4 regions of the Pseudaquabacterium inlustre genome follow, and region 4 is predicted to be linked to each of the others. Evidence: predicted binding sites of a transcription regulator. Region 4 holds the regulator's gene; each other region holds the start of a gene.
What was found. The regulator FNR, encoded in region 4, switches genes on or off when oxygen is low (the NO sensors DNR and NnrR bind a similar motif). The targets are predictions, from matches to a motif close to TTGATNNNNATCAA.

Region 1: the regulator FNR is predicted to act here: its motif matches at 3,681-3,694, upstream of AACH10_RS15155 (TraR/DksA family transcriptional regulator).
Region 2: the regulator FNR is predicted to act here: its motif matches at 3,134-3,147, upstream of AACH10_RS03205 (hemerythrin domain-containing protein).
Region 3: the regulator FNR is predicted to act here: its motif matches at 4,602-4,615, upstream of nifA (nif-specific transcriptional activator NifA).

The regions. Positions count from the first base shown of each region.
Region 1 is NZ_JBBUTH010000008.1:121,020-128,247, reverse strand. It holds gene AACH10_RS15170 (haloacid dehalogenase type II) at 1-432, shown strand, start outside; gene AACH10_RS15165 (malate synthase G) at 477-2,672, shown strand; gene AACH10_RS15160 (hypothetical protein) at 2,766-3,146, opposite strand; gene AACH10_RS15155 (TraR/DksA family transcriptional regulator) at 3,244-3,633, opposite strand; gene AACH10_RS15150 (NAD(P)/FAD-dependent oxidoreductase) at 3,778-5,049, shown strand; gene AACH10_RS15145 (class II glutamine amidotransferase) at 5,076-5,837, shown strand; gene AACH10_RS15140 (hypothetical protein) at 6,286-7,228, shown strand, end outside.
Region 2 is NZ_JBBUTH010000001.1:728,067-735,294, forward strand. It holds gene AACH10_RS03190 (TonB-dependent receptor) at 1-1,513, opposite strand, end outside; gene AACH10_RS03195 (DUF2946 family protein) at 1,684-2,118, opposite strand; gene AACH10_RS03200 (Crp/Fnr family transcriptional regulator) at 2,216-3,019, opposite strand; gene AACH10_RS03205 (hemerythrin domain-containing protein) at 3,172-3,729, shown strand; gene AACH10_RS03210 (2-hydroxyacid dehydrogenase) at 3,730-4,629, opposite strand; gene AACH10_RS03215 (Bug family tripartite tricarboxylate transporter substrate binding protein) at 4,680-5,657, opposite strand; gene AACH10_RS03220 (aldehyde dehydrogenase (NADP(+))) at 5,701-7,200, opposite strand.
Region 3 is NZ_JBBUTH010000010.1:484,121-491,348, reverse strand. It holds gene nifW (nitrogenase-stabilizing/protective protein NifW) at 1-120, shown strand, start outside; gene AACH10_RS22315 (electron transfer flavoprotein subunit beta/FixA family protein) at 154-1,005, shown strand; gene AACH10_RS22310 (electron transfer flavoprotein subunit alpha/FixB family protein) at 1,016-2,140, shown strand; gene AACH10_RS22305 (FAD-dependent monooxygenase) at 2,159-3,466, shown strand; gene AACH10_RS22300 (ferredoxin family protein) at 3,463-3,765, shown strand; gene AACH10_RS22295 (ferritin-like domain-containing protein) at 3,762-4,226, shown strand; gene AACH10_RS22290 ((2Fe-2S) ferredoxin domain-containing protein) at 4,247-4,570, shown strand; gene nifA (nif-specific transcriptional activator NifA) at 4,810-6,573, shown strand; gene AACH10_RS22280 (efflux RND transporter periplasmic adaptor subunit) at 6,599-7,228, opposite strand, start outside.
Region 4 is NZ_JBBUTH010000004.1:590,682-597,909, reverse strand. It holds gene clpA (ATP-dependent Clp protease ATP-binding subunit ClpA) at 1-60, opposite strand, end outside; gene clpS (ATP-dependent Clp protease adapter ClpS) at 57-413, opposite strand; gene AACH10_RS10655 (cold-shock protein) at 708-932, shown strand; gene icd (NADP-dependent isocitrate dehydrogenase) at 1,096-2,349, opposite strand; gene AACH10_RS10645 (hypothetical protein) at 2,497-2,670, shown strand; gene AACH10_RS10640 (urease accessory protein UreH domain-containing protein) at 2,808-3,497, opposite strand; gene hemN (oxygen-independent coproporphyrinogen III oxidase) at 3,532-4,941, opposite strand; gene fnr (fumarate/nitrate reduction transcriptional regulator Fnr) at 5,112-5,855, shown strand; gene AACH10_RS10625 (hypothetical protein) at 5,889-6,176, opposite strand; gene AACH10_RS10620 (hypothetical protein) at 6,194-6,448, opposite strand; gene ccoG (cytochrome c oxidase accessory protein CcoG) at 6,472-7,228, opposite strand, start outside.

The sequences.
Region 1 (7,228 bases), on a different contig from region 4:
GCCGAAGACCGGCTGATGAACGAGTACCGCCATCTCTCGGCCTTCCCCGAGAACGGCGAGGTGCTGCGCACGCTGCGCGAACGCGGGGTGCGCGCCGGCATCCTGAGCAATGGCGACCGCGAGATGCTGGCGGTGGCCGTGAAGAGCGCCGGCTTCGGCGACTGGCTCGACCCGGTGCTGTCGGCCGACGCGGTGCGCTGCTTCAAGACCGATCCGCGCGTCTACCAGCTGGGCTGCGACGCGCTGGCCCTGCCCGCGAGAAAGATCCTGTTCGTCTCCAGCAACGGCTGGGACGCCATCGGCGCCACCTGGTTCGGCTTCCACACGCTGTGGGTCAACCGCGCCGATGCACCGCTGGAGCAGCTGGACTGCGAGCCCACGCGCATCGGCCGCAGCCTGCGCGACGTGCTGGGCTTCTTTCCGGCCCGCTGACTTCCGTTTTCCACACTTCCCCGTCACGCTGAGGAGCTGACCCCATGACCGCACGCACCACGATCCATCGCCTGCAAGTGGCCACCCCGCTGGCCCAGTTCATCGACACCGAGGTGCTGCCCGGCACCGGGGTGGACCGTGCGGCCTTCTGGGCCGGCTTCGACGCCATCGCCCACGAGCTGGCGCCCAAGAACGCCGCGCTGCTGGCCGAGCGCGACCGCCTGCAGACCGAGATGGACGCCTGGCACCGCGCCCACCCCGGCCCGATCACCGACATGCCGGCCTACCGCGCCCAGCTGGAGCGCATCGGCTACCTGCAGCCGGTGCCGGCCGACTTCACCGTGACCACCGCCAATGTCGACGCCGAGCTGGCCACCCAGGCCGGCCCGCAGCTGGTGGTGCCGATCTTGAACGCCCGCTACGCGCTGAACGCCGCCAACGCCCGCTGGGGCAGCCTGTACGACGCGCTGTACGGCACCGACGCCATCGGTGAAGAGGGCGGCGCCGAGCGCGCCGGCGCCTACAACCCGGTGCGTGGCGCCAAGGTCATCGCCTTCGCCCGCCAGGTGCTGGACGACAGCGCCCCGCTGGCCGAGGGCAGCCACGCCCAGGCAACGCGCTACACGGTGCACGACGGCGCGCTGCATGTCACGCTCAGCAGCGGCCATGTCACCGGCCTGAAGGACGCCACGCAGTTCGTCGGCTTCCAGGGCGATGCGGCCTCGCCCTCGTCGGTGCTGCTGCAGCACAACGGCCTGCATCTGGACATCCGCATCGACCGCGGCACGCCCATCGGCCAGAGCGACGCCGCCGGCGTGGCCGACCTGGTGCTGGAGTCGGCGCTGTCCACCATCCTCGACCTGGAAGACTCGGTGGCCGCGGTGGACGCCGAAGACAAGCTGCTGGGCTACCGCAACTGGCTGGGCATCCTGCGCGGCACGCTGACCGAGGAGGTCAGCAAGGGCGGCAAGACCTTCACGCGCGGCCTCAACCTGGACCGCATGTACCACGGCCCCCGCGGCGAGAACGTGCGCCTGCACGGCCGCAGCCTGATGTTCGTGCGCAACGTGGGCCACCTGATGACCAACCCGGCCATCCTGCTGGCCGGCGGCGGCGAGATCCCCGAGGGCATCATGGACGCGGTGATCACCACCGCCATCGCGCTGCACGACCTGAAGGGTCTGGGCACTGCGGGCATCCGCAACAGCCGCACGGGCAGCGTCTACATCGTCAAGCCCAAGATGCACGGCCCGGCCGAGGTGGCCTTCGCCAGCGAGCTGTTCGGCCGTGTCGAGCAGCTGCTGGGCCTGCCCGACAGCACCGTGAAGCTGGGCATCATGGACGAGGAGCGCCGCACCAGCGTCAACCTGAAGGCCTGCATCGCCGCCGCCAGCAGCCGTGTGGCCTTCATCAACACCGGCTTCCTCGACCGCACCGGCGACGAGATGCACACCGCCATGCTGGCCGGCCCGATGATGCGCAAGGGCGACATCAAGGGCAGCGCCTGGATTGCCGCCTACGAGCGCCGCAACGTGCTGATCGGCCTGCAGTGCGGCCTGCGCGGCCGCGCCCAGATCGGCAAGGGCATGTGGGCCATGCCCGACCTGATGGCCGAGATGCTCAAGCAGAAGATCGGCCACCCCAAGGCCGGCGCCAACACCGCCTGGACACCCAGCCCCACCGCCGCCACGCTGCACGCGCTGCACTACCACCAGGTGAAAGTGGCCGAGGTGCAGCAGGCCATCGAGGCCAGCGGCGACGCCGGCAATGCCGCCATCACCGACAAGCTGCTGACCGACCTGCTGACCATCCCCGTGGTGGCCGAGGCCCGGTGGAGCGAGGCCGAGAAGCAGCAGGAGATCGACAACAACATCCAGGGCATCCTGGGCTACGTGGTGCGCTGGGTCGACCAGGGCGTGGGCTGCTCCAAGGTGCCCGACATCAACGACATCGGCCTGATGGAAGACCGCGCCACGCTGCGCATCAGCAGCCAGCACGTGGCCAACTGGCTGCACCACGGCGTCGTCACCGAAGCCCAGGTGCGCGACAGCTTCGCGCGCATGGCCGCCAAGGTGGACGGCCAGAACGCCGACGACAAGGCCTACAAGAGCCTGGTGGCCAACCCGAACGGCGCCGCCTTCCAGGCCGCGCTGGACCTGGTGTTCAAGGGCAAGGAGCAGCCCAGCGGCTACACCGAGCCGCTGCTGCACGCCTGGCGCCTGAAGGTCAAGGCGGCCTGATCGCGCGGCGGCCGCTCCGGCCGCACCATGAACAAGGGCGCCCCGCGGGGCGCCCTTGTTCGTTTCAGCCCGCGCGGGACGCGCGGACCGGGCTCACATCGGCGTGGGCGTGCCGTTCATGCGGTCGTACTTGACGAAGTACTTGCGCGCCTCGGCGATCAGCTGGTTCTCGGTGGGGTGGTCCACCGGCTCGTAGCCGACGATCTGCTTGCCCACCGGCGCGCGGTGCTTCTCGACGTAGTGGCGGAAGTCGGCCATCGCGCTGTTCGAGCCCGTCACCAGCACCTCGGTGATGCCGGACAGCGCGTCGCACACATGGCCGAAGAACTCGTGCTCGGTGCGCACGCCGCTGCCGTGCGTGCGGGTGTGGCGGCTGCTGGCCTTGACCTTCTGCGCCTCGACATGCTCGGCGTCGAACTGGAGGATCTGGGCCTGGTGGTGGTCGAGCCAGACGACGGCGTGGAACAGGGACATGACGGTTCTCCGGTGTCGGCGCCGCAACGCGGGCGCCGGGTTGGCAAAGTGGAATGAAAGTCGAAAGGGAAGACGGCGTGTGCGACGGGCGGCCGGCCTACATCGACGCGGTGCGCGGCCGCAGGCGCTCGCGCTGGGTCTCGCAGGCCACGCAGCGCAGGGCCTGCGGCTCCAGCTTCAGGCGCGCGAGCGGGATCTCGCCGTCGCAGTCGCTGCACAGGCCGTAGTGGCCGCTCGCCAAGCGGGCCAGGGCGGCGTCGATGGCGGCCAGTTCCACCACCTCGCGGTCCGAGATGGCCAGGTCCACCTCGCGGTCGGCGTCGCGTTGTGGCGCGTCGTCGCCGTCCTGCAGCAGCACCTCGCGGGCATGCTCCACGCGGGTCTGGCCAGCCAGGTGGCTGCGCTGTTGGGCTTCGATCTGCGTGCGCCGCGCGGCCAGTGCCGCATGCAGCGCTGTCTTGTCCTGGCCGTTCAGATGGGTGCTCATGTCATCTCTCCTTGAGCCCACTGTGGCACTGCGCCGGCGGGCCGGCGTTGATGCCGGTCAAGCCGTGGCGGCCTGCCTACAATCGCGCACCTTTCACCCGGCACGCCCCTGGCGGCGCGCCGCTTCAGCACCCCGACACGCACCATGACCGTCCCCACGCCCCTGCTGCCCGCGCGCTGCGATGTGCTGGTGGTGGGCGCCGGTCCCGCCGGCAGCGCCTGTGCGCAATGGCTGGCCCGGCATGGAGTGGACGTGGTGCAGGTCGATCAGCACCCCTTTCCGCGCGACAAGATCTGCGGCGACGGCCTGATCCCCGATGCCCACCACGCGCTGCAGCGCCTGGGCGTGCACGACGAGGTGATGGCCCTGGCCCAGCCGGTGGCGCATGTGGGCTGCATCGGCCCGCGCGGCGGCCGTGTCGATGTGCCCGGCCGCCTGGCCGTGCTGCCGCGCCGCCAGCTCGACCACATCCTGCAGCGTGCGGCCGAGCGTGCCGGCGTGCGCTTCTTCGCGCCCTGGCGCTTCGAGGCACCGCTGCTGGACGGCGAAGGCGATGGCGCCCGCGTGGCCGGTGCGCGCCTGAAGGCCCCGGGCGGTGCCCAGGCGCACGACATCCGTGCCCGCTGGGTGGTGCTGGCCACCGGCGCCGCTCCCAAGGCCCTGCAAGCCGCCGGCGTGTGCGAGCGCCACACGCCCAGCGGCATCGCGCTGCGCGGCTATGTGAAGAACGAGGCCATGGCCCCGCGCATCCGCGCGCTGGAGGTGGTGTGGCACAAGCGCCTGCGCAAGGGCTACGGCTGGATCTTTCCGTGCCGCGACGGCGTGTTCAACATCGGCGTGGGCCTGGCCCACAGCCATGACCAGGCCGCCGACGGCAAGGGCTCGATGCAGGACGTGAACCTGCGCGAGCTGTTCCAGGCCTTCACCGAGGTGCACCCGCATGCCGCGCAGCTGATGGCCGGCGGCACCGTGGTGGGCGAGCTGAAAGGCGCACCGCTGCGCTGCTCGCTGGAAGGCGCGCGCTGGAGCCGGCCCGGCCTGCTGGTCACAGGCGAGGCCGCCGGCAGCACCTATGCTTTCACCGGCGAGGGCATCGGCAAGGCCATGGAGACCGGCCTGCTGGCCGCCGAAGCCCTGCTGGGCGACCGCGGTGCAGCCGCGGCCGAGGCCGCCATCGACACCCTCGTGCGCCAGGCCTACGAGCACAGCCTGGCTGCGCTGAAGCCGCGTTTCGACCTCTACGAGCGCGCCAACCGGGTCAACAACCACCCCTGGCTGGCCGACCTGCTGATCTGGCGCGCCAACAAGAGCGCGCGCATCCTGCGCCGCATGGCCGGCGTGCTGGAAGAGACCGGCAACCCGGGCAACCTGGTCAGCCTGCGCGGCATCGCCAAGCTGTTCGTGCCGGGCCTCTGAACCGAACCCGCGAGGAGCGTGCCGCGATGTGTCAGCTGATGGGCATGAACGCGAACACGCCCACCGACGTGATGTTCTCGTTCGCCGGCCTGGCCACGCGCGCCACCGAACACAAGGACGGCTTCGGCATCGCCTTCTTCGAGGACAAGGGCGTGCGCCTGTTCGTCGACCCCGAGAGCGCGCTGCACTCGCCGGTGGCCGACCTCGTCAAGCGCTACCCGATCAAGAGCAGCCATGTCATCGCCCACATCCGCAAGGCCACGCAGGGCCAAGTGCGGCTGCAGAACACGCACCCCTTCGTGCGCGAGCTGTGGGGCCGCTACTGGGTGTTCGCCCACAACGGCGACCTGAAGGACTTCAACCCCCGGCTGCACGGCAGCTTTCGCCCCGTGGGCGACACCGACAGCGAGCGCGCGTTCTGCTGGCTGATGCAGGAACTGGCCAAGGCCCACGCCAGCGTGCCCACGGTCGATGAACTGACCCACACGCTGGCCGAACTGCTGCCCCAGCCGGCGCGCCACGGCACCTTCAACTGCCTGCTGGGCAACGGCCAGGCGCTGTGGGCGCATTGCAGCACCCACCTGCACTGGCTGGAACGCAAGCACCCCTTCGGCGCAGCCCACCTGGCCGACGAGGACCTGAGCGTGGACTTCGGCGCACTGACTTCGCCCGGCGACCGCGTGGCCATCGTGGCCACCCAGCCACTCACGCGCGGCGAGGACTGGACGGCGTTCGGGGCGGGGGAGTTGAGGGTGTTCGTGGGTGGCGCGTCGTCAGGGTACGGCTGATCTTATGCGGCACGTCGTAAGACCTTTGATCCGGGTCGCGCTGGGCGCGCTGTTGGTTGGCGTTCTAACACTGGCAGGTCTGGTGTACGTCACTGGCCGCAGCCCATTGGATGTGGTCATTGCTGCCTCGGAGTTCGGGGCCGGATCGCTGATTCGACACTTGGAGCGTCGCGTCGAAGGACATCCCCGCCTAGAACAGTGGCTAATTCCTGGCCTGCGCTTTGTCCAGCGTCGGGTAGAGCGGCCAGTTCCGACCACGGAGCTGGCGTCAGTCAGTGTCAAGGGACAACAGCTCCAAGCGTTGGCACCTTCGCGCTGGCGAGACGGAGCAGTCCTTGATGTCCTGATCACGGACCCTCTGTCGGAGGCCAGTCACGACATGTCGAGGTTCATACTCGTCCAGAACTTGTCGGAACTGCTTCAGGCTATAGCCGATGCCGAGCCCGGAATGGTGATCGAACTCATGCCGGGCGAATACATCGTGTCGCGCAGCATCTGGACAAAGCGCGGAGGACTCGCGCAACGCCCGATCGTTGTCCGTGCGGGCCGACCGGGGCTGGTTCGACTGAACTTTGTAGCGCAGGAGGGGTTTGTCGTTGCGCATCCGTATTGGCATTTTGAGAATTTAGAAATAAAGGGGGCATGTTCTGACGACAGCACTTGCGAGCACGCATTTCATATCGTCGGAAATGGACACCATGCGGTGATACGCAACAACCGCTTGCTAAATTTCAACGCACACGTGAAGGTCAATGGGCATGAAGGGCATTTCCCTGATGATGGTCTTCTGCAGTTCAATACCCTGAGCAACGAGCGAGTCAGGCGGACGGATAATCCAGTCTCACCGGTCGATATCGTCGCTGCCAGTCGTTGGCGTGTACTTGATAATACGGTGTCGAACTTCGCGCGCACCAACCGCCATCCGACTTACGGCGTCTTCATGAAAGGAGCCGGAGAGGGTGGTCGAATCGAGCGAAATCTTGTGCTTTGCACTACGGCTGATGTGTCTCGGAGCGGGACGCGTGTTGGCATTTCTCTCGGTGGCGGGGGCACATCGCCCAATGCCTGCCGCGACAAGGTGTGCAGGTTTGAACATTCGGCAGGTCGCATTGCCAACAATATCGTTGCCTTCTGCAATGAAAGCGGAGTCGACATCAATCGGTCGATCGGTGCAGACGTTCAACACAACACATTGGTCAATACAGCAGGGATCAGCGTTCGCGGTGAACCGGCAGTCGCGAGCCTCAGGGCGAACTTGTTGGATGGCCGAATCTTGGTTCGGAGAGAGGCCACAACATTTCAGATTGAGAACACGAAGATTGATTACTCCGACTATGACTCCGCAGACCGCCTGCGATTCTCCTGGTTAGGTCACGTGCCCAAGGTCACCA
Region 2 (7,228 bases), on a different contig from region 4:
GCTCCCAGCCGGTGTTGGTGGAGGGCTTCAGGTCGGCCACGCGCGGCGGGATCTTGAACGTGCCCGAGCCCACGCCGACCTGGAAGGTGCGGCCCCAGTTGGCATACAGGCTGGCATCACCGTGCGGCGTCCACACGGCGCTGAACTTGGGCTGCTGGATCAGGCCGAAGTCATTGGCCTGGGCGGTGGCGCCGCTGAGCCGGTTCTCGAAGTGGCCGCCGATGTGCTCCACGCGCCAGCCCGGCACCAGCTTCAGCGTGGCGCTGGGCTGCACCACGGCCTGCACATAGGCGCCGGTGATGTCCAGCGTCCAGGCCTGGTCGCGGGTCTGGCTGGTGCGCACGCGCAGGGTGCTGAGGTAGCGCAGGCTGCGGTCGTCCTGGTGCTCATGGTCCAGCCCGCCTTCGATGGCCAGGCCGTGCAGGCCCTGGCGCAGCGCGGCGCCGGGGCGCCAGCTGATGGTGGCGCGCAGGCCGGTGTGGGTCTCGTCGGCCACGCGCTCCTGCTGCGAGGCGGCGGCCGAGAAGCGCACCCAGCGCGTGTCGGCAAAGCGGTTCAGGTACAGGCGCAGCGCGGCGTCCACGGTGCCGCCGCGGCCGTCACTGCCCTGCCAGTCCAGGTGGCCGGCCAGCTGGTCGGCGCGGCGCTCACCACCATCGGTGGCCGACACCGGCAGCGAGCTGCGCGGCGCGCTGTAGGCCTCGGCATCGGTCAGGTAGCCCGGCTCCTGCGCATCGTGCGTGAAGTGGCGCGCGCTCACGCCCATCCGCAGGCCGGCTGTCTTCCAGCCGATCTGGGCGGCCAGCGTGGTCTTGCGCGAATCCGAGTGATCGCGCCAGCCGTCGGTGCGCTTGTGGCCGATGAAGTAGTTCTGCTGCAGCGTGCCGCCGCCGGCCGCCACCTCCACGGCGTGCGCCAGCTGCAGGTCCTGGCTGTTGAACGCGCCCAGTCCCAGGCGGGCCTGCGTGCCGTTGCCGCCGCGCCGCGTGACCAGGTCGATGTTGCCGGCGATGCTGTGCAGGCCGTGGCGCGCGTCGTTGGTGCCGCGCACGATCTCGATGGCCTGCAGTTCCAGCGGGAACACGGCATCCAGGAACGGCATGTTGCCGTCGTTGCTGTTGGACGGGATGCCGTCGACCAGCAGCTTGACGGCGTTGACATTGCCCTCGCCATTGAAGCCGCGCATAGCCACCTTGCCCGAGGTGGTGCCCTGGTTGAAATGAGTCAGCAGCGCCCCCGGCGCCAGCGTGAACAGCTCCCAGGTGGCCTGCACCGACTGCTCGGCCAGCACATCGGCGTGCAGCACGTCCACCGAGGTGAGCAGGCTGCGGCTGGACAGGGGCCCGCGGCGCAGGCCGGTGATGGTGACGCGGCCGATGTCGAAGGCCGGTTCGGCGGTGGCAGAGGCTGCAGAGGCGGCCGCAGCGGCGACGGCGGTTTGTGCCTGGGCGGCGGGCAGAAGCGCCAGGCCGGCCAGGGCCAGCACGGGGTGAAGCAGGGAACGGGAGGTCATGACGGTCAGCTCGGTCTGGCGCGCAGGCACGCCGGCCGGCCGGCGCGCGGGCACGGCAGGGGGCCGGCCGGGCGGGCTCGGGGCGGCGGGGTCAGGCCGGGCCTGGCGTGCCGCCCGCGGGCAGCACCGCCAAACCCCGCCTGCGCGCGGTGTTCAGAGAAAAAGGGGGGTCAGCAGAGGGCGCGCGTGGCGCCGGCGGGCGGTGCCCGCGCCTGGGCGGGCGCCCAGGCATGCAGCGTGCGGGGGGCACGCAGGAAGGCCGGCGGTGGCGCGGCCGTGAACGGCGCCGCCACCCGCAGCACGTGGTCCGGCGGCGGCAGGGCCGTCGCCTGGTGCTGCAGCGCGCACCACGGGCAGTGCTGCAGCGCGTGGGTCATGCCGCCGGGCAGGCCGGGGGCGGCCGCGGGGTCGGCGTCCGGGGTGGACACGGCCGCAGCGCCGTCGGCCATCGCCACCCAGCGCGAGCCCTGGGCCGAGCACACCTCGGTCCAGGTGACCGGGGGCACGCCGCCGCGCGCCAGCGCCAGCAAGGGGCCCAGCGCCACCAACAGCACCGCCAGCATGGCGGTCCAGGTGATGGTGTGGCGGGCGGGGCTCAGGCGCATGGCCTGGATTCTAGGCAGCCGGGCGGCGCGGCCACCTTGAACCGGTTCAAGTTCCGCCGCGCGGCGGAACGGCGGCCGGGGTGCCGCTGCCGGCGGATCAGGCCTGGGCCAGGCGGCCCAGTGCCGCGGTGTCGAGCACGCGCACCAGGTAGCCGCTGACCTCGATCACGCCCTGGCGGGTGAAGTTGCGCATCAGCCGCGACAGGGTTTCGGGCGTGATGGCCAGCTGCGAGGCCACATCGCGCTTGCGCTCGTGCAGCCGCACCACCGCCTGCTGGCCGCTGGCATCCACCGGCTCGCAACGCTGGTGCAGCCACTGCGCCAGGCGGGCCGGCGCGTCCTTGTGCATCAGCTCGTGCGTGTTGGTGGCCAGGGCCTGCACCTCGCGGGCCAGGCCTTCGATGACGCGCTGCGCCAGCCCCGGATGCACGGCCAGTCGCGCCGCCAGCGCGGCGCGCGGCAGCTCGATCACCTGGGCCGGGCCCAGGGCCTGGGCGTCCATCACATGCGGCTCGCCGGTCCAGGCCGAGCTGAGGTCCAGCCAGGCCGGGCCGCGCACGATGCGCTCGGTGCGGAAGGTGCCGTCGGCCGTGCGGAAGCCCAGCGCCACCTCGCCGCTGCGCAGCGCCACCAGGGTGTCGGCGGCCTCGCTGCGGCTGAGCACGCCTTGGCCGGCCGGCACGGGCCGCGCCAGGGCCAGGGCCTCCAGCGCGCCGATCTCGGCATCGGACAGTGGCGCGCCGCCCAGCAGTGCGCGCCAGACTTCGGCATCGGCCGGGACGGTGGCGGAAGACTTGTTGGACACGGTGCGCAACGCGGCAGCGGGATCGCCTGGCAGCCGGATGCCGGCGGCCTCGCGCAGCACAGGTGCGCCAAGAGGTGCAGCGTAGCGGGGTTCCATGCGTCGGTCGGGTTCGGTGGCGGGTGGCGGTGGACGCCGCCCGGCATCTCCTTGGATGAGCTGGCGGCCGACGTCCCGATGGGCGAACTGTCGGCGAGCGCCACGCCCCCCGGGTTGCGTTGGATCAAGCGGCGAAGGCGACAATGCCGCCGATGAGCCGCCTGCACCGCATCACCGCCCCCGGCCACGCGGCGCCGGGGGTCGGCTTCGAGCAGCCTTTCGAGATGCTGACGGCCTGCCATGAACGCGTGGCGCGCACGCTGGCGCTGCTGGGCCGCCTGCTGGCGCACTGGCACCAGAACGGTGCCGACGAGGCCTCGCGCAGCGCCGCCGCCGATGTGTGGCGTTATTTCGAGATCGCCGCGCCGCAGCACCACCTCGACGAGGAACGGCACCTGGTGCCCCGTCTGCAGGCCAGCGCCGACCCCGCGCTGCAGGCCGCGGCCGCGCGCCTGCTGGCCGACCATGCGCTGTTCCGCGATCTGTGGTCGCGCCTGGGCCCGGCGCTGCAGGCGCTGCGCGACGGCGCCGAGCCCGCACCCGGCTGGGTGGACGACGCCCGCGCCTTCATCGACCGCCACCAGGGCCCCGACGGCCACCTGGCGCTGGAGGATGGCCTGGTGTTCCCGGCCGCCCGCCAGGCCATGCCCGAGGCCGACTGGCCGGCCATGGGCGCCGAGATGGCCGCGCGGCGGCGGCCACCGGGATGATCAGGCCGCGCTGATCAAGGTGCCCGTGGCGTAGAACGCCGCCAGGTTCTCGGCCACGCGGTCGGCCATGGCCTGGCGCGTCTCGCGCGTGCCGCTGGCCATGTGCGGGGCCAGCACCACGTTGTCCAGCGCGAAGAAGGCCTCGGGCACATTCGGCTCGTGCTCGTACACGTCCAGCCCCGCGCCGGCGATGCGCCGCTGCTGCAGCGCGGCCAGCAATGCGGCCTCGTCGACCACGCTGCCGCGCGCCACGTTGATCAGGAAGCCATCCGCGCCCAGCGCGTCCAGCACCTCGGCGTTCACCAGGTGCCGCGTCTCGGGCCCGCCGGCGGTGATGACCACCAGGTAGTCGGCCCAGCGCGCCAGCTCGGTCAGCACCGGCGCGTGCGGCCAGGCCACATCGGCCACCGGGCGGCGGCTGTGGTAGCGGATGTCCATGTCGAAGCCCGACGCGCGCCGCGCGATGGTGCGGCCGATGCGGCCCAGGCCCACCAGGCCCAGGCGCGCGCCGCTCACCTTGCGCGTCAGGCCGAAGGGTCCGCACGGCCAGTCGCCGCGACGCACGAAGCGGTCGGCCGCACTCACCGAGCGCGCCACGTCCAGCAGCAGCGCGAAGGCCAGGTCGGCCACGCAGTCGTTCAGCACATCGGGCGTGTAGCCCACGGCCACGCCGCGCGCCTTGGCGGCTGCCACCGGCAGCTTGTCCAGGCCCACGCCGAAGGACGAGATCACGCGCAGATGGGGCAGCACATGCAGCGTGGCCTCGCTCAGGCCCACGGCGGCCGAGGTGACGACCGCATCCACCCGCCCGCCATGCTGCGCCAGCCAGTTGTTGCGCGCCACCTCATCGGGCAGGGCCAGCAGATCCTGCAGTTCGTACTGCGCGGCCAGCTGCTGCATCAGGGCCGGCGGCAGGCGGCCGGTGTTCAGGACCAGGGGGCGGCTCAAGCTCAATCTGCCTTGATGTTGGCGGCCTTGACCACGTCCGCCCACTTCTTGCGCTCCTTGTCGAAGAAGCTGGTGAATTCGGCCGGGCTCATGGTGTTGACCTCGGCGCCCTGACTCACCAGGCGCTCACGCACGGCCGGCGAGCGGATGATGCGGATCAGCTCGGCATTGAGCTTGGCCACCTGGGCCGCGGGCATGCCGGCCGGCACCATCAGGCCCTGCCAGGTGCCCGACTCGAAGCCCTTGACGCCCTGCTCGGCCAGCGTGGGCACCTGGCCCACCAGCGGCATGCGCGTGCCCTTGCTCACGCCCAGCAGCTTGAGCTTGCCGTTGCTCACCATCGGCAGCGTGGCCAGCATGCCGTTCATCAGCACCTGCGTCTGGCCGGCCACGGTGTCGCCAATCGCCTGGGCGCCGCCCTTGTAGGGCACGTACTCCCAGCGCGCGCCGCTGGCCTGGGCCACGGCCACGGCCGCCACATGGGCCGCGCTGCCGATGGCCGGGATGGCCATGTTCAGCGGCTCCTTCTTCGACAGCGCCACCAGCTCGGCAAAGCTGTTGGCCTTGACCGACGGGTGCACCACCAGCAGGTGCGGTGAGTAGGCCAGCATGGTGATGCCCTTCAGGTCCTTGCTGGGGTCGAACGGCAGCTTGGTGTAGACCGACGGCGAGATGGCCAGCGCGCCGATGTCGCACAGCAGCACGGTGTGGCCGTCGTTGGCCTTGGCCACCGCGTCGGCGCCGGTGTTGCCGTTGGCGCCGGGCTTGTTGTCGACGATGACGGTCTGGCCCAGCGCCTCGCTGAGCGGCTGGCTGATGGCGCGGGCGATGATGTCCGACGAGCCCCCGGCCGGGTAGGGCACCACGATGCGCAGCGGCTTGCTGGGCCACTTGTCCTGGGCCTGCGCGGCCAGCGGTGCGGCCAGGGCCAGGATGGCGGCCAGCGCCAGGGCGCCGCGGCGGGGGATCGAACGGGTCATGTGGGTCTCCGGAAGGTTCTTGTCGTGTGTGACAGGCAGGGAATCAGAGCGGCTGGCCTTGACGGGCCGTGAGCCACGCCGGCGCGTCCTGCAGGCACACCGGGCGCAGAAAGCGGCCGAGTGCGGCATCGCCCACCGAGGTGGTCTCGGGCCGGCTGCTGCTGGGCCAGGGGCCGCCATGCTGCTGACCGGCCGACACGGCCACGCCAGTGGGCACGCCGGCAAACAGCACGCGGCCGGCGATGGCCATGGCGCCGCGCACCAGGGCGCGCACATCGTCACCCTCGGCCTGCGCACCCCACACGGTGACGGTGAGCGAGCCACCCACCGCCTGCAGCACCTGCAGCGCCTGGGCCACGCTGGCCGCGCGCACGATCAGGCTGCTGGGGCCGAAGACTTCTTCGCGCAGAGCAGCCCTGGCGTTGAAGTCCAGCGCGCTGACCTGAGCCAGTACCGGGCGCGGCGGCTGGCCGGCGGCCGCCTGCTCGCGCACCAGAAAGCTGGCCCCCGCCTCGGCCCAATGCGCCACGCCGCCCTCGAAGCCGGCGCGCATGGCCTGCGTGAGCATGGCGTGCGGGTTCTGCGTCTTCAGCGCCTCGGCCAGCTGGGCCACGAAGGCATCGTTCACCGCCTTGGCATCCAGGCCCGGCTGCAGTTGGTCGATCAGCACGATGACACCGGGGTTGGTGCAGAACTGGCCGCAGCCCAGCGTGATCGATCCGGCCAGCGTGGTGGCCAGCGTGGCGCCGTTGGCGGCCAGCTCGGCCGGCAGCGCGATGACCGGGTTGACCGAACCCAGCTCGCCATAGAACGGGATCGGGCGCGGCCGCGCGGCCGCCTCGGCGGCCAGCGCCGCACCGCCTTGCGTGGAGCCGGTGAAGGCGCCGGCGGCGATGGCCGGGTGGCGCACCAGGCGCACGCCCACATCACGCCCGCCGCCCTGCACCAGGCCGATCAGGCCGGCCGGCAGACCCTGCGCCGCCAGCACCTGTTGCACGATGCCGAACACCGCCTGCGACAGCAGCAGGTGGCCGCTGTGGGCCTTGACCACCACCGGGCAGCCGGCGGCCAGCGCCGAGGCCGTGTCACCGCCCAGCACCGAGAACGCGAACGGGAAGTTGCTGGCCGAGAACATGGCCACCGGGCCCAGCGGCACCTGCACGCGCTGCATGGCCGGATGGCCCACCGGCGGCGCACCGGCCACGGCCGGATCGTCGGTGAAGGCAAACGGCACGCCGCTCTCGGCAAGGCTGGCAAAGCGGCGCAGCTGGAAGGCCGTGCGGTCCAGTTCACCGTTCAGGCGCACCGGGCCGAGCGCGGTCTCGCGGTCGGCCAGCGGCACCAGGGTTTCGCGGGCGGCTTCCAGGCCGTCGGCCAGGCCGCGCAGCAGCGCGGCGCGCTGGGCGCCGCTGCTGGCCTGCCAAGCGGCAAAGGCCGCGGCCGCGGCCTCGGCGGCGGCATCCACCGCGGCCGGCGGGGTGGGCGCAAGTTCACCCAGCACCTCGGCGGTGCGGGCATCGAAGGAGGTCAGCATGGCGCTCATCGGAAACGGCTCTCGGTCAGTACGGATG
Region 3 (7,228 bases), on a different contig from region 4:
TCCAGCGCCGTGAAGGAGAAGGTGTTCAAGGTGTTCCAGGACGCCGACGGCCAGAAGGCCGTGCCGGTGGCCAACCTGCGCGAGAGCCTGGCCGAGCGCCGCCGCGCGGCCGCGGCCTGACCGATCGCCCATCGTCCCTGCAAGGAGAAGAACATGCACATCGTCGTCTGCATCAAGCAGGTGCCCGATTCGGCGCAGATCCGCGTGCACCCGGTCACCAACACCATCATGCGCCAGGGTGTGCCGGCCATCGTGAACCCGTATGACCTGTTCGCGCTGGAAGAGGCCCTGCGCCTGAAGGACAAGTTCGGCGGCCGCGTCACCATGCTGTGCATGGGCCCGCCGCAGGCGGAAGACGCGCTGCGCAAGTGCATCAGCTTCGGCGCCACCGATGCGGTGCTGGTCACCGACCGCGCCTTCGCCGGTGCCGACACGCTGGCCACCAGCTACGCCCTCACCTCGGCGATCAAGAAGATCAGCGAGGAGCAGGCGGTGGACCTGGTGTTCACCGGCAAGCAGACCATCGACGGCGACACCGCCCAGGTGGGCCCCGGCATCGCCAAGCGCCTGGGCTGGAACCTGCTCACCTACGTCAGCAAGATCAACGAGGTGGACCTGGACGGCCGCACCATCACCGTGGAGCGCCGCGCCGAGGGCGGCGTGCAGCGCCTGAAGACCACGCTGCCCAGCCTGATCACCATGCTGGAGGGCACCAACGAGATGCGCTTCGCCACCATGGACGACATGCTGCGCGCCGCGCGCGTGCCGGTGCGCAAGTGGAACAAGGACGACGCCGGCATCGAGGACATCACCAAGATTGGCCTGAAGGGCAGCCCCACCATCGTGAGCAAGGTGTTCGCGCCCAAGCCGCGCAAGGAGCGCGCCGAGATGCAGACCATCGATGACGGCGTGGGCGTGAACGACGCCTGCCTGAACCTGCTGCAGAAGATCTTCACCACCCACCCGACGCTCGAACAAGAGACGGTGGACCGGCTGTCCGCTTGAGGAGAACACCATGGCCGACAACGACAAACCCGCCATGGCCGCCGCTGCGGCCGCCGGCGCCGCCAAGACCGCCGGCCGCTCCGGCCGCAGCACCGAACTGCCCGAGCACCTGAAGGCCTACAAGGGCGTGTGGGTGTTCATCGAGCACGACCGCGGCCAGGTGCACAGCGTCAGCTGGGAGCTGATGGGCGAGGCGCGCAAGCTGGCCGACAAGCTGGGCGTGGACGTGAGCGGCGTGCTGCTGGGCGGCCCGCAGGACAAGCTGGAAGACTTCGCCAAGGAGGCCTACGTCTACGGCGCCGACCACTGCTACCTCATGCGCGACGCGGTGCTGCAGGGCTACCGCAACGAGCCCTTCACCAAGGGCCTGACCGACCTGGTGAACCAGCACCAGCCCGAGATCCTGCTGCTGGGCGCCACCACCATGGGGCGTGACCTGGCCGGCAGCGTGGCCACCACGCTGGGCACCGGCCTGACGGCCGACTGCACCGAGCTCAACATCGACGGCCGCGCACTGGCCGCCACCCGCCCCACCTTCGGCGGCAGCCTGCTGTGCACGATCATGACGCTGGCCTACCGGCCGCAGATGGCCACGATGCGCCCGCGCACCGCCGCCATGCCGCGCCGTGACGAGAGCCGCACCGGCGACATCATCACGATGAACCTCGGCATGGTGGAGACCGACATCGTCACCAAGCTGCTCGAGTTCATTCCGGATGCCACGCGCAACACGGTGAACCTGGCCTATGCCGACATCATCGTCACCGCCGGCAAGGGCCTGAAGAACGCCGACAACTGCAAGCTGGTGTGGGACCTGGCCCGCGTGCTGGGTGCCGAGGTGGGCGCCACCCGCGCCGTCACCCAGGCCGGCTGGCTGGAGGCCGAGCGCCAGGTGGGCCAGACCGGCAAGACCGTGCGGCCCAAGCTGTACATCGCCGCCGGCGTCAGCGGCGCCATCCAGCACCGCGTGGGCATGGAGAGCAGCGACATCATCGTCGCGATCAACACCGACCCCAACGCGCCGATCTTCGACTTCGCTCACCACGGCATCGTGGGCAATGCGATGCAGGTGCTGCCGGCCCTCACGCACGCCTTCCGCACGCACCTCGACAAGCGCATCCGCAAGGTCGCCTAACTACTGAGGAGAACATCCATGGCCAAGGAACACTTCGACGCCATCGTGGTCGGCGCCGGCCCCTCGGGCAACGCCGCCACCTACACCCTGGCCAAGGCCGGCCTGAAGGTGCTGCAGATCGAGCGTGGCGAGTACCCCGGCAGCAAGAACGTGCAGGGCGCCATCCTGTACGCCAATGCGCTGGAGAAGATCATCCCCGACTTCCGCGATGACGCGCCGCTGGAGCGGCACATCATCGAGCAGCGCATGTGGATGCTGGACGACACCAGCTTCGTCGGCACCCACTACCGCAGCGACGACTACAACAAGCCGCCGTACAACCGCTACACCATCATCCGCGCGCAGTTCGACAAGTGGTTCAGCGCCAAGGTGCGAGAGGCCGGCGCCCTGCTGATCTGCGAGACCACGGTGGAAGAGCTGCTGATGGACGGCAACCGTTGCATCGGCGTGCGCTGCGACCGCCTGGGCGGCGAGGTGTACGCCGACGTGGTGGTGCTGGCCGACGGCGTGAACAGCACGCTGGCGCGCAAGGCCGGCTTCCACGGCGAGATCCAGGCCAAGAACGTGGCGCTGGCGGTCAAGGAAATCCTCTTCATGCCCGAAGAGACCATCCAGGCGCGCTTCAACATCGGTGAGGAAGAAGGCGTGGTCATCGAGATGATGGGCTCGGTGACCGAAGGCATGGTGGGTACCGGCTTCCTCTACACCAACAAGGATTCGCTGACCATCGGCGTGGGCTGCATGCTCAGCGACTTCAAGGCCAACCCGAACCGCACCGCCCCTTACGCGCTGCTCGAGAAGCTGAAGAAGCACCCCAGCATCGCGCCGCTGATCGAGGGTGGCGAGATGAAGGAATACGCCGCGCACCTGATCCCCGAGGGCGGCTTCCACGCGGTGCCGCAGATCTACGGCGAGGGCTGGATGATCGTGGGCGACTCGGGTGGCTTCGTCAACGCCGCGCACCGCGAGGGCAGCAACCTGGCCATGACCACCGGCCGGCTGGCCGCGGAGACGGTGATCGCCGCCAAGGCCGCCAACCAGCCACTGACCGCGAAGACGCTCTCGGCCTACAAGAAGGCGCTGGACGAGAGCTTCGTGATGAAGGACCTGAAGAAGTACCGCGACCTGCCCGAGGTGCTGCACACCAGCCCGCAGTTCTTCACCACCTACCCCACGCTGCTGAACCGCGCCGCGCAGACCATGTTCACCGTGGACGGCGTGGACAAGAAGACCAAGGAACGCGAGATCTTCGGCAGTTTCAAATCCGCCCGCCGTCTGGGTGGCCTGATGTCTGACGCTTTCAAAATCTGGAGGGCCGTGCGATGAGCGCCGTGGCTGCCGTGAACGTGGAAGAGAAGCTCTTCCAGAACCGCTACAAGGTCGACCACGGTCGGCCGCACATCCAGATCAAGAACCCGGCGGTGTGCAGCAACGACTGCCAGAGCCAGGCCTGCACCTTCGTGTGCCCGGCCAGCTGCTACAAGGCCGAGGGCAACCGCACGGTCACACTGATCACCGACGGCTGCCTGGAATGCGGCAGCTGCCGCGTGATCTGCACCGAGCACAGCAACGTGGCGTGGGAATACCCGCGCGGCGGCTACGGCATCCTGTTCAAGTTCGGGTGAGCTGCGTGGACGTCGAGACCTTTCTGGCCCATGCCATCGCGCTGGAGCGCGAAGCCGCCCGCCGCTACGAAGAACTGTCGGCGGCCATGCACACCGAAGGCAACCGTGCGCTGAAGGACTTCTTCGCCCGCATGGCGCACTTCTCGCGCCTGCACCTGGCTGAGGCCCAGGCGCGCGGCGGCTTCCGCACCTTGCCGGCGCTGCGCGACGACGAGTACCAGTGGCCCGACGGCATCGCCCCCGAGACCGCCGACTGGGCCGGCGTCGATGGCTTTCTCGACGGCACCGCCGCGCTGAAGCTGGCGCTCGACAGCGAGCAGCGTGGCCACGCCTATTACGCCGCCGTGTCGGCCACCACGCGCGACCCCGAGACGCGCCGCCTGGCCGGCGAGTTCGCGGCCGAAGAGGCGCAGCACGTGGCCGAGCTGCGGCGCCTGATCGCCGCGCGCAGCGCGGCCTGAGCATTTCCAGAGGTTCCCCCATGCCCCGTCCCACCCGCCATGTCTTCGTGTGCAGCCAGCAGCGCCCGCCCGGCCATCCGCGCGGCTCGTGCGCGGCCAAGGGCGCCTCGCCGCTGCTGCAGGCCTTCTGGGCCGAGCTGCAGAAGCGCAATGCCTACGACCAGGTGGCCATCACCTATTCAGGCTGCCTGGGCCCCTGCGATGGCGGCGCCAACGTGCTGGTCTACCCCGAAGGCGTGCTCTACCAGCGCGTGACCCCCGACGACGTGGTGGAGGTGTTCGAGAAGCACCTGCTGGGCGGCGAGCCGGTGACGCGCCTGGTGGCCGCACCGACCGAGTGGTAGCCCTCGACCACGCCGGCCCGACGGCCCGGACTTGATCTGCATCAAGTGACAGACACCGGCGCGGCGGCCCCCAAGATCAGGGTTCTCCCTGGGCTCGCTTCTTGCACCTTGAGACCCGTCATGCACCGCATCTCAGGCAGGTCGCCCGACAACGATGCATGGTTGACACAAGGGCAACACACGGTGCACCGGCATCGGGTGAGGTCTGCTGGAGGTGCACGATGCTGAGTCGCGGTCCGATGAACGAACGCTCGCATGTCGAGCTGATCACGGTCTACGAGATCTGCCGCATCCTCGGCGCCTCGCTGGACATCACGCGCACCTTCCGCGCGGCCTTGAACGTGCTGACCGCGCACCTGGAACTGCCGCGCGCGATGATCGTGATGCCGGGCGAGGATGGCGACGTGCACCTCAAGGTGCACAGCGCCGTGGGCCTGACCCATGAGCAGGCCGCGCGCGGCCAGTGGCAGTACGGCGAGGGCGTGATCGGCCGCGTGTACGCCAGTGGCATGCCGGTCACCGTGCCCGATGTGGCCCAGGCGCCCGAGTTCATCGACCGCACCGGCGCCTTCGGTGCGCACGACCCCGAGCACATGCTGGGCTTCATCGTGGTGCCGATGAAGACCGACCGCGCCGTGGTGGGCGTGCTGGCCGCGCAGCGCGAGGTCAGCGGCGGCGCACGCCTGTCGGACGACCAGCGCATCCTGACCATGGCCGCCACACTGCTGGCCCAGGCCGTGGCCCTGCACGGCGCCGTGCGCGACGAGCACCAGCGCCTGCAGCAAGAGGCCACGCGGCTGCAGAAAGCCCTGGCCCGCGAGCCGCGCGGGCGCACGCTGGACAACGTGATCGGCGAGAGCAAGCCGATGCAGCAGGTGTTCGTGGAGGTGCACCAGGCCGCGCCCAGCCGCGCCACCGTGCTGCTGCGCGGCGAGAGCGGTACCGGCAAGGAGGCCATCGCCCGCGCCATCCACTACCTGAGCCCGCGCAAGGACGCGCCCTTCATCAAGGTGAACTGCGCCGCACTGACCGAGAGCCTGCTGGAAAGCGAGCTGTTCGGCCATGAGAAGGGCGCCTTCACCGGCGCGGCCGGCGAGCGCAAGGGCCGCTTCGAGCTGGCCAACGGCGGCACGCTGTTCCTCGACGAGATCGGCGACATCTCGCCGGCCTTCCAGGCCAAGCTGCTGCGCGTGCTGCAGGAGCGCGAGTTCGAGCGCGTGGGCGGCAGCCGGGCGGTGAAGGTGGATGTGCGCCTGATCTGCGCCACCAACCGCGACCTGGAGCGCATGGTCAAGCGCGGCGAGTACCGCGCCGACCTGTACTACCGCATCAACGTGGTCAGCATCTTCCTGCCGCCGCTGCGCGAGCGGCGCGCCGACATCCCGCCGCTGGTGGCCCACTTCCTCGACCGCTTCAACAAGGAGAACCGGCGCAACCTGAAGATCACGCCCGAAGGCATGAAGGTGCTGACCAGCTGCTACTGGCCCGGCAACGTGCGCGAGCTGGAGAACTGCGTGGAGCGCACCGCCACCATGGTGCAGGGCGACCTGATCCGCGACTTCGCGTTCCCCTGCCGGCAGAACCGCTGCCTGACCCAGACGCTGCACTTCGTCGACAAGGCCGATGCCGTGGCGGCGGTGGAGGGGCCGGGCCACGGGCACGCGCAGGCCGGCAGCCATGAACCGGGCCCCGGCCCTGGCGGTGGCCACGCGTTCCCCAGCGGCCCGGCGGTGCCGTTCGGTGCGCACGGCGTGGACGACGACGATGCCGATGAGGACGGCGGCGACACCGTCACCCGCATCGGCCCCACGCAGCGCCTGCCCACCGCGCCCGGTGCGCGCAGCGCCTCGCAGGAGCCGCCCGAAGGCGAGCGCGAGCGCCTGATCTGGGCCATGGAGCAATGCGGCTGGGTGCAGGCCAAGGCCGCACGGCTGCTGCGCGTCACCCCGCGGCAGCTGGGCTACGCGCTGCAGAAGTACCGCATCGAGGTGCGCAAGTTCTGAGGTCGCGGGGGCGCACGGTTCGCCCTCACCCCCCCAATCGCACGCTGCAGCGGATGCCGGCAGGGATCTTGTAGCCGGGGTTGTCGAGTTGCAGGCGCACGCCGAAGGTGCCGCTGGCGGCGTCGATCACACGGTCGACCACGGTCACGCGGGCCTGATGCATGCCGCTCACATACGGCGCCAGGCTCACGCGGCCATTCATGCCCACGCGCACGTTGCCGTACTGCTCGGCGGGCAGCACCACCTCCACGTGCAGCGGGTCGAGCTGGGCCAGTTTCATCACCACCGATTTGTCCGAACGCACCAGGTCACCGCCGCCCAGCTTGCGCTCCACCACCACGCCGTCCAGCGGGCTGACGATGCTGCGCAGCTTCAGCGCCTCGCGGTCGCGCTTGAGCTCCTCCTCGTGCACGCGGGCCTCGGTCTCCATCTCGTCCTTGTCCTGGGCCGAGATCAGCTGCTTCTGGAACAGACCCTCGTTGCGCGCCACCTTGCGCCGGCCGTACTGCACGCGGGCTTCCGACAGATCGACCGCCGCCGCCTCCACGCCGGCCTGCAGCTGAGCCAGGCGCTGGCCGCGGCGCACGGTGTCGCCGCGCTCGGCCAGCACGGCCTCGAGCACACCGTCCACCGGGCTGCCCACGCTGACCACCAG
Region 4 (7,228 bases):
CTGCTGGCGCGCCTCGACGAACGCCATGTGCAGGCTGACTTCCAGTTCTTGCGCAATCATGCGGCCTCCATAATGCACTGCAGCGGATGCCCGGCGCGGCGCGCCGCGGCAAGCACGAGTTCGACCTTCGTGGCAGCGACGTCCTTGCTGAAGACGCCGCACACCCCCCGACCTTCGTGGTGGATCTTCAACATGATCAGCGTGGCCGCTTCGAGATCCAGCCTGAAGTATTGCTGCAAGACCATCACGACGAATTCCATCGGCGTGAAATCGTCGTTGAGCAGCACCACCTGATACATCCGCGGCGGCTTGGTGCGCGCGGATTTCCGCTCGGCCACCACGGCTCCAGCATCGTCACGACGAGGGGTGACGGGGGGCTGAATCGGTGGAATCGGCGGATCGTCCTGGGGCATGAAATCATTCTACTGAGTCACGCGGAAGGCCGTCGTGCTGTCAACCATGTTGCGTCAGACCGCGCGTTCGCAAGTCGCGAAAAGCGGGCGGACGCGGCCTTTCATGCCCGGGCCTGCCAGCACATGGCGTGCCTGCAAGCGCGCAGTCCCGCCGTGCCACGGTGCATCGCTGCCCCCGTACAAGGTGTGGGGAATCTCCGATTCGCTTCGCCTAGGGCTCCCGATTGACCGGCTTTTGTCGCACTCCAGACAATCTCTTCACCCTCATGTTGTGGGTGTTTTTGGGGAGTTTTCATGGCGACGGGGACAGTCAAGTGGTTCAATGATGCCAAGGGTTTCGGTTTCATCGAGCCCGAAAATGGCGGTGGCGATGTTTTCGCACATTTTTCCGCCATCGAAATGGACGGGTTTCGCACGCTGAAGCAAGGCAGCAAGGTCACTTTCGATCTGGTCGAAGGACCCAAGGGCAATCTGGCGCGAAACATCCGCACCGTGGTCACCCAGGAAGCCACCGCCTGATACTCGCGGCGCAATTTCCGCCATATCGCACGGGCCCGCCTTTCAGCGGGCCTTTGTTTTTGTGATCGCCCAACGGCGCACACCATGAAAAACCCCCGGGGCGCCAAGCGCCGCGGGGGTTGTGCCGTCTGGCCGCCGCCCTGCCGGGCCGCGGCGCGCGACATCACATGTGGTCGATCATCACCTGACCGAAGCCCGAGCACGACACCTGGGTCGCACCATCCATCAGGCGGGCAAAGTCGTACGTCACCTTCTTGCTGGCGATCGAGCGCTCCATCGAGGCGATGATCAAATCAGCGGCCTCGGTCCAGCCCATGTGGCGCAGCATCATTTCGGCCGACAGGATTTCGGAACCGGGGTTCACATAATCCTTGCCAGCGTACTTGGGCGCGGTGCCGTGGGTGGCTTCGAACATGGCCACCGAATCCGACAGGTTGGCACCCGGAGCGATGCCGATGCCACCGACCTGGGCGGCCAGCGCGTCGGAGACATAGTCGCCGTTCAGGTTCAGCGTGGCGATCACCGAGTATTCGACCGGGCGCAGCAGAATCTGCTGCAGGAAGGCGTCGGCGATCGAATCCTTGACCGTGATGTCCTTGCCGGTCTTGGGATTCTTGAACTTGCACCACGGGCCGCCGTCGATCGGCTCGGCGCCGAATTCCTTCTGCGCCAGCGCGTAGGCCCAGTCACGGAAGCCACCTTCGGTGAACTTCATGATGTTGCCCTTGTGCACGATGGTGACGCTGGGCTTGTCGTTGTCGATGGCGTACTGGATGGCCTTGCGCACCAGGCGCTCGGTGCCTTCGCGGCTGACCGGCTTGATGCCGATGCCCGAGGTCTCGGGGAAGCGGATCTTCTTGACGCCCATCTCGTCGATGAGGAACTTGATGACCTTCTTGGCCTTCTCACTCTCGGCTTCCCACTCGATGCCGGCGTAGATGTCTTCCGAGTTCTCGCGGAAGATGACCATGTTGGTCTTCTCGGGTTCCTTCAGCGGGCTGGGCACGCCCTTGAAGTACTGGATCGGGCGCAGGCAGACGTACAGGTCGAGTTCCTGGCGCAGCGCGACGTTCAGGCTGCGGATGCCACCGCCCACGGGCGTGGTCAGCGGGCCCTTGATCGACACCACGTACTCGCGCACGACGTCCAGCGTTTCTTGCGGCAGCCACACGTCGGGGCCGTAGACCTTGGTCGACTTCTCGCCGGCGTAGACCTCCATCCAATGGATCTTGCGCTTGCCACCGTAGCTCTTGGCCACCGCTGCATCGACCACCTTCAGCATCACCGGGGTGATGTCGAAGCCGGTGCCATCGCCCTCGATGTACGGAATGATCGGCTGGTCAGGAACGTTCAGCGAGGAGTCTGCATTGACCGTGATCTTCTGCCCACCCTCGGGCACCTTGATGTGCTGATACATGTGCTTGTGGCTCCGCGCGCCGCGCTCGATTGAGAGAACGTCAAATTCTAGGACACCAGGGCTGTCAACCGACTGACTGCAAGGGGCGTTACGTGGGGGCTGCCCCATCGAAGGGCAGCAATTTCAAACTTTCGAAAGGACTGAAAAATGAACAAGCTCCTGGCCGCCCTGATCGCCGCCGCCTTCGCCACCGCCGGCGCCTACGCTGCTGACGCCAAGAAGGAAGAGAAGAAGGCTGAGAAGCCCGCCGCCGCCGCTTCGGCTGCCAAGGCCGACGCCAAGGCTGAGAAGCCGGCTGCCGCCGCTTCGGCCAAGAAGTAATCCAGCTTCGGATTCGGCGGCCCTGGTGGCCGCCATCTGTTGCATGAAACGCCCGGCCCGTGCCGGGCGTTTTTCTTGGCGGATCGACCCGCGATCAAGCCCGGAACACCGGCAACCGGCTCGCGTCGTGACGCCATTCAACTGAAGCACCAGGCGGCCACCCGCATCCACAGGCCATGTCCCAGCGCCCAGGCCGACGCCAGCGCCAGTGACGCCCCCGCCAGCCGGACCGCCAGCGTCGGCGACAGCCAGCGCCGCCCCGCCCCTCCCGACAGCCGCCACCACAGGGCCGGGCCCAGCACCAGGCCCGCGGCCGATGCCGCGGCAAACACCGCCATCACCAGCGCGCCCTGCCAAGCGGTGTTGGCCAGCGACGACACCAGCAGCGCCGACTGCAACAGCCCGCACGGCCAGGCCACCCAGGCCAGACCCGCGCCGAACCGCCGGGCCGGTAAGCGCACGACCTGCCACGACTGGCCCCGGTGCTCGACCGCAGCCGGCCCACGCGCGCTGCCCAGCCGCTCCATCCAGGCCGGTTGCACGCCTCGCCACAGCAGGTACAGGCCGAGCCCCAGCGCCGCCACGTGCACCAGGGTCCACAGCGGCCGCAGCGCCCCGACCGCCTGCCCGAGCGCGGCCAGGCTGCCGACACTGGCGGCCGCGACAGCCCCGGCTACCGAATAGGCCAGCAGACGGCCGAGGTGAAACGGCAGCAGGCCGCGCCCGCCACCGCTGGCTGCGGCGCAGGCGGCGCCGCACATCGCCAGGCAATGCGGCGTGCCCGCCAGGCCCATCAGCAGCGCACTGAGCAGCAGGGCCTGGTTCATGACCAGCACGCGACGCCGCGCAAGCTGCGGCGGCTCAGATGATGCGCGAGAAGCGTTCGCGCACCTTGTCGGCGCGCAGGTGCTTGTCGAACACCATGGCCACCGCGCGCACGAAGTACCACCCGGTGGCGGTGACCTGCACGGCATCGGGCTCCAGCGTCACCAGCCCCATCTCCTGCAGTTCGGCGAGTTCGTCGAGCTCGGTGCGGAAGTAGTCGCGCATCTTGATCAGGTGGGCCAGTTCGATCGACTCGAACTCCACCCGGCCCTGGCACATCAGCGCCATGACCACGGCACGGCGCACCAGGTCGTCGCGGGTGAGCGCCAGACCGCGCACGATCGGGAACTGGCCCTGGCGCACCGCGTCGTAGTACTCGTCCAGCGTCTTGGCGTTCTGGCTGTAGGTGACCCCCATGCGCCCGATGGCCGACACGCCCAGGCCGATCAGGTCGCAATCGGGCTGCGTGCTGTAACCCTGGAAGTTGCGGTGCAGCCGCCCCTGGCGCTTGGCCGCGGCCAGCGAGTCGCTGGGCAGCGCGAAATGGTCCATGCCGATGTAGGTGTAGCCGTGGCCGATGAAGCCGGCGATGGCGCCGCCCAGCATCTGGATGCGGTGCTCGGGTGGCGGCAACTGCTCCACGATGATGCGGCGTTGCGGCTTGAACCGCTGTGGCAGGTGCGCATAGGCATACAGCGCGATGCGGTCGGGCCGCAGTTCGGCGATCTGTGCCACGGTGCGCGCGAAGGACTCGGGCGTCTGCCGGGGCAGGCCGTAGATCAGATCGGCGTTGATCGACTCGTAGCCCATCTCGCGCGCGGCCCGCATCAGGTCGCGCACCGACTCGTAGGACTGCACGCGGTGCACCGCCTGCTGCACGGCGGCGTCGAAGTCCTGCACTCCGAAGCTCAGCCGGTTGAAGCCCAGCGAGGCGAAGAACTTCAGTCGCTCGGGCGTGGCGGTGCGCGGATCGACCTCGATGGACACCTCGGCGCCCGGGGCGATGCGGAAGTTCTCGCGCAGCATCGCCATCAGCCCCGACAGTTCGTCGTCGCTCAGGAAGGTGGGCGTGCCCCCGCCCAGGTGCAGCTGCGACACCGCCTGCCCCTTGCCCAGCACCGCCACGTTCAACGCCACTTCCTGGGCCAGCACCTCCAGGTACTCGGCTGCCCGCTCGTGGTGCTTGGTGATGACCTTGTTGCAGGCGCAGTAGTAGCACACCGACTCGCAGAACGGGATGTGCAGGTACAGCGACAGCGGCGCCACACCCCCCACCGTGGCACCGGCCGCGCGTTGGGCCAGCGCTCCGGCATAGGCTTCGGGGCCGAACGCCTCGACGAAGCGGTCGGCGGTCGGGTAGGACGTGTAACGCGGGCCGGGGCGGTCGAGGCGGCGCAGCATGGCCTCGGTAAGCACGGGCACCTGATCGATGACGGATTGATCCATGCTCGCCACTGTGCCGACAGCCCCCGCGAATGGACTTGATCTGGCTCAAGTGGCGCTTTACACCCCGGGAAAACAATGGTCCCATTCTTGAGGCCGGTCAGACGACATTCGAGCCCTCCCCTGGGGGCTTGACCCAGGACAACCGCGAAGACGAACCCATAATGCCCGACATGAACACCGCTGCCGACGCCAACCGGATCCGCCCCGATGCCTTCAAGGTGGCCTGCTCTAGTTGCAACCTGCGCGAACTGTGCCTGCCGGTGGGCCTGACGCGCGAGAACCTCGACCGCCTGGACACCCTGGTGGCCACCCGCCGCACCGTGGAGCGTGGCGACACGCTGTTCCGTGCCGGCGACGAGTTCCAGTCGCTCTACGCCGTGCGCACCGGCTTCTTCAAGACCTGCGTGTCGTCGGAAGACGGCCGTGACCAGGTCACCGGTTTCCAGATGGCTGGCGAACTGCTGGGCCTGGACGGCATCAGCACCGACAACCACACCTGCGACGCGGTGGCGCTGGAGGACTCGCAGGTCTGCGTGATCCCCTACCGCCAGCTCGAGGATCTGTCGCGCGAGTTCAACGAACTGCAGCACCAGTTCCACAAGATCATGAGCCGCGAGATCGTGCGCGACCATGGCGTGATGCTGCTGCTGGGCAGCATGCGCGCGGAAGAGCGCTTGGCGGCCTTTCTGCTGAACCTGACGCAGCGCCTGAAGGCCCGCGGCTTCTCGGCCTCGGCGCTGATCCTGCGCATGACGCGCGAGGAGATCGGCAGCTACCTGGGCCTGAAGCTCGAGACGGTGAGCCGCACCTTCAGCAAGTTCCAGGACGATGGCATCCTGGAAGTGAAGCAGCGCCAGATCCGCATCATCGACCAGGACAAGCTGCACAGCCTGGTGAACGGCGCGGCCTGCTGAGGCGCACCGCGCACCGGCCGCCACTGCGGCCGTTCAAGCCGGCCAGCGGGAACGCGCGGCAGCGGCTTCGGCGCGATTGACCTCTTCGGCCGACTGCTGGAGCAATTGGGTCAGCGCACCGGCGGTGGCGATGACGCCCCAGAACACGAAGAACGCCAGCGTGTAGACACCGGCTGGCGCGATCTCGACTGGCGCACCGCCGAACCAGTGCAGTGTGGCCGGATCGACCACCGCGAACACCAGCATTTCCAGCACGCCGGCCATCAGGAAGGCCGGCCACAGGATGGCCAGCGCCCGCAGGGTGAAGCGCCCGGTGGACATGGGCTGCGCCGCCGCGGTCAGCGCGGTGCCGCGGTGGCGGCGTGGTTGCGGGCCTGCATGGCCGGCGTGTTGCCGGTCGGCTTGACTGGCACGGCGCGGGCCGAGGCGGTATCCACCAGCACCTCGTCGGCACCGCGGTAGGCCACGACGGCGGTGGCGATGCTGGCCACCACCACGGTGGCCGGACCGCCCAGCACCAGCCACATGACACCGGTGCGCCACCAGGGTGTGCGGGCGGCGTCGGCGGGGGCTCGGGACTTGGAAGCGCTCATGGCGTGTCTCCTGTGGCTGCGCGTCAGCGCGGCACGACAAAGGTGGATTTCTCGCTGATCGTCGCACCGTTCACCGGCTGGCCGCCGGCGCTGGCTTCGATCAGGCCGATCTCGAACTGGATCGGATGGGCGCCGGCACCGGCCTTCTGCGCGGCCTCGGGCGGGATCTGCACCGACAGCGTGACCCAGCGCGCCTCGGCAGGCGCCAGCGACAGCGGCGGCACCGGCCCCATGGCGATGCCGGGCAGGCCCTGCACGGCCATGCGGTAGCGCTGTGCATGCTCAGTGGCGTTCATGATCTGCAGGCGGTAGACGTTCTCGATCTTGCCATCCTCGACCATGCGCGCCAGCGAGGCGCGGTCACGCACCACATCCACACGGAACGGGTGGCGTAAGGCCAGCGCGACGAACAGCGCCACGATCACCAGGCCCAGGATGGCGGTGTAGACCAGCACCCGCGGCCGGAAGATGCGGCGCAGCTTCTGCGCCGGCGAGAGGTGCTGGGCCAGGCCGTTCTGGGTGTCGTAGCGCACCAGCCCCTTGGCGTAGCCCATCTTGCCCATCACGTCGTCGCACACGTCGACGCAGGCGGCGCAGCCGATGCACTCGTACTGCAGGCCCTTGCGGATGTCGATGCCGGTGGGGCACACCTGCACGCACAGGTTGCAGTCGATGCAGTCGCCGATGCCCAGCTTGCGCGGGTCGGCCTTCTTGCTGCGCGAACCGCGCGGCTCGCCGCGCTCGGTGTCGTAGCTGATGATCAGCGTGTCCTTGTCGAAC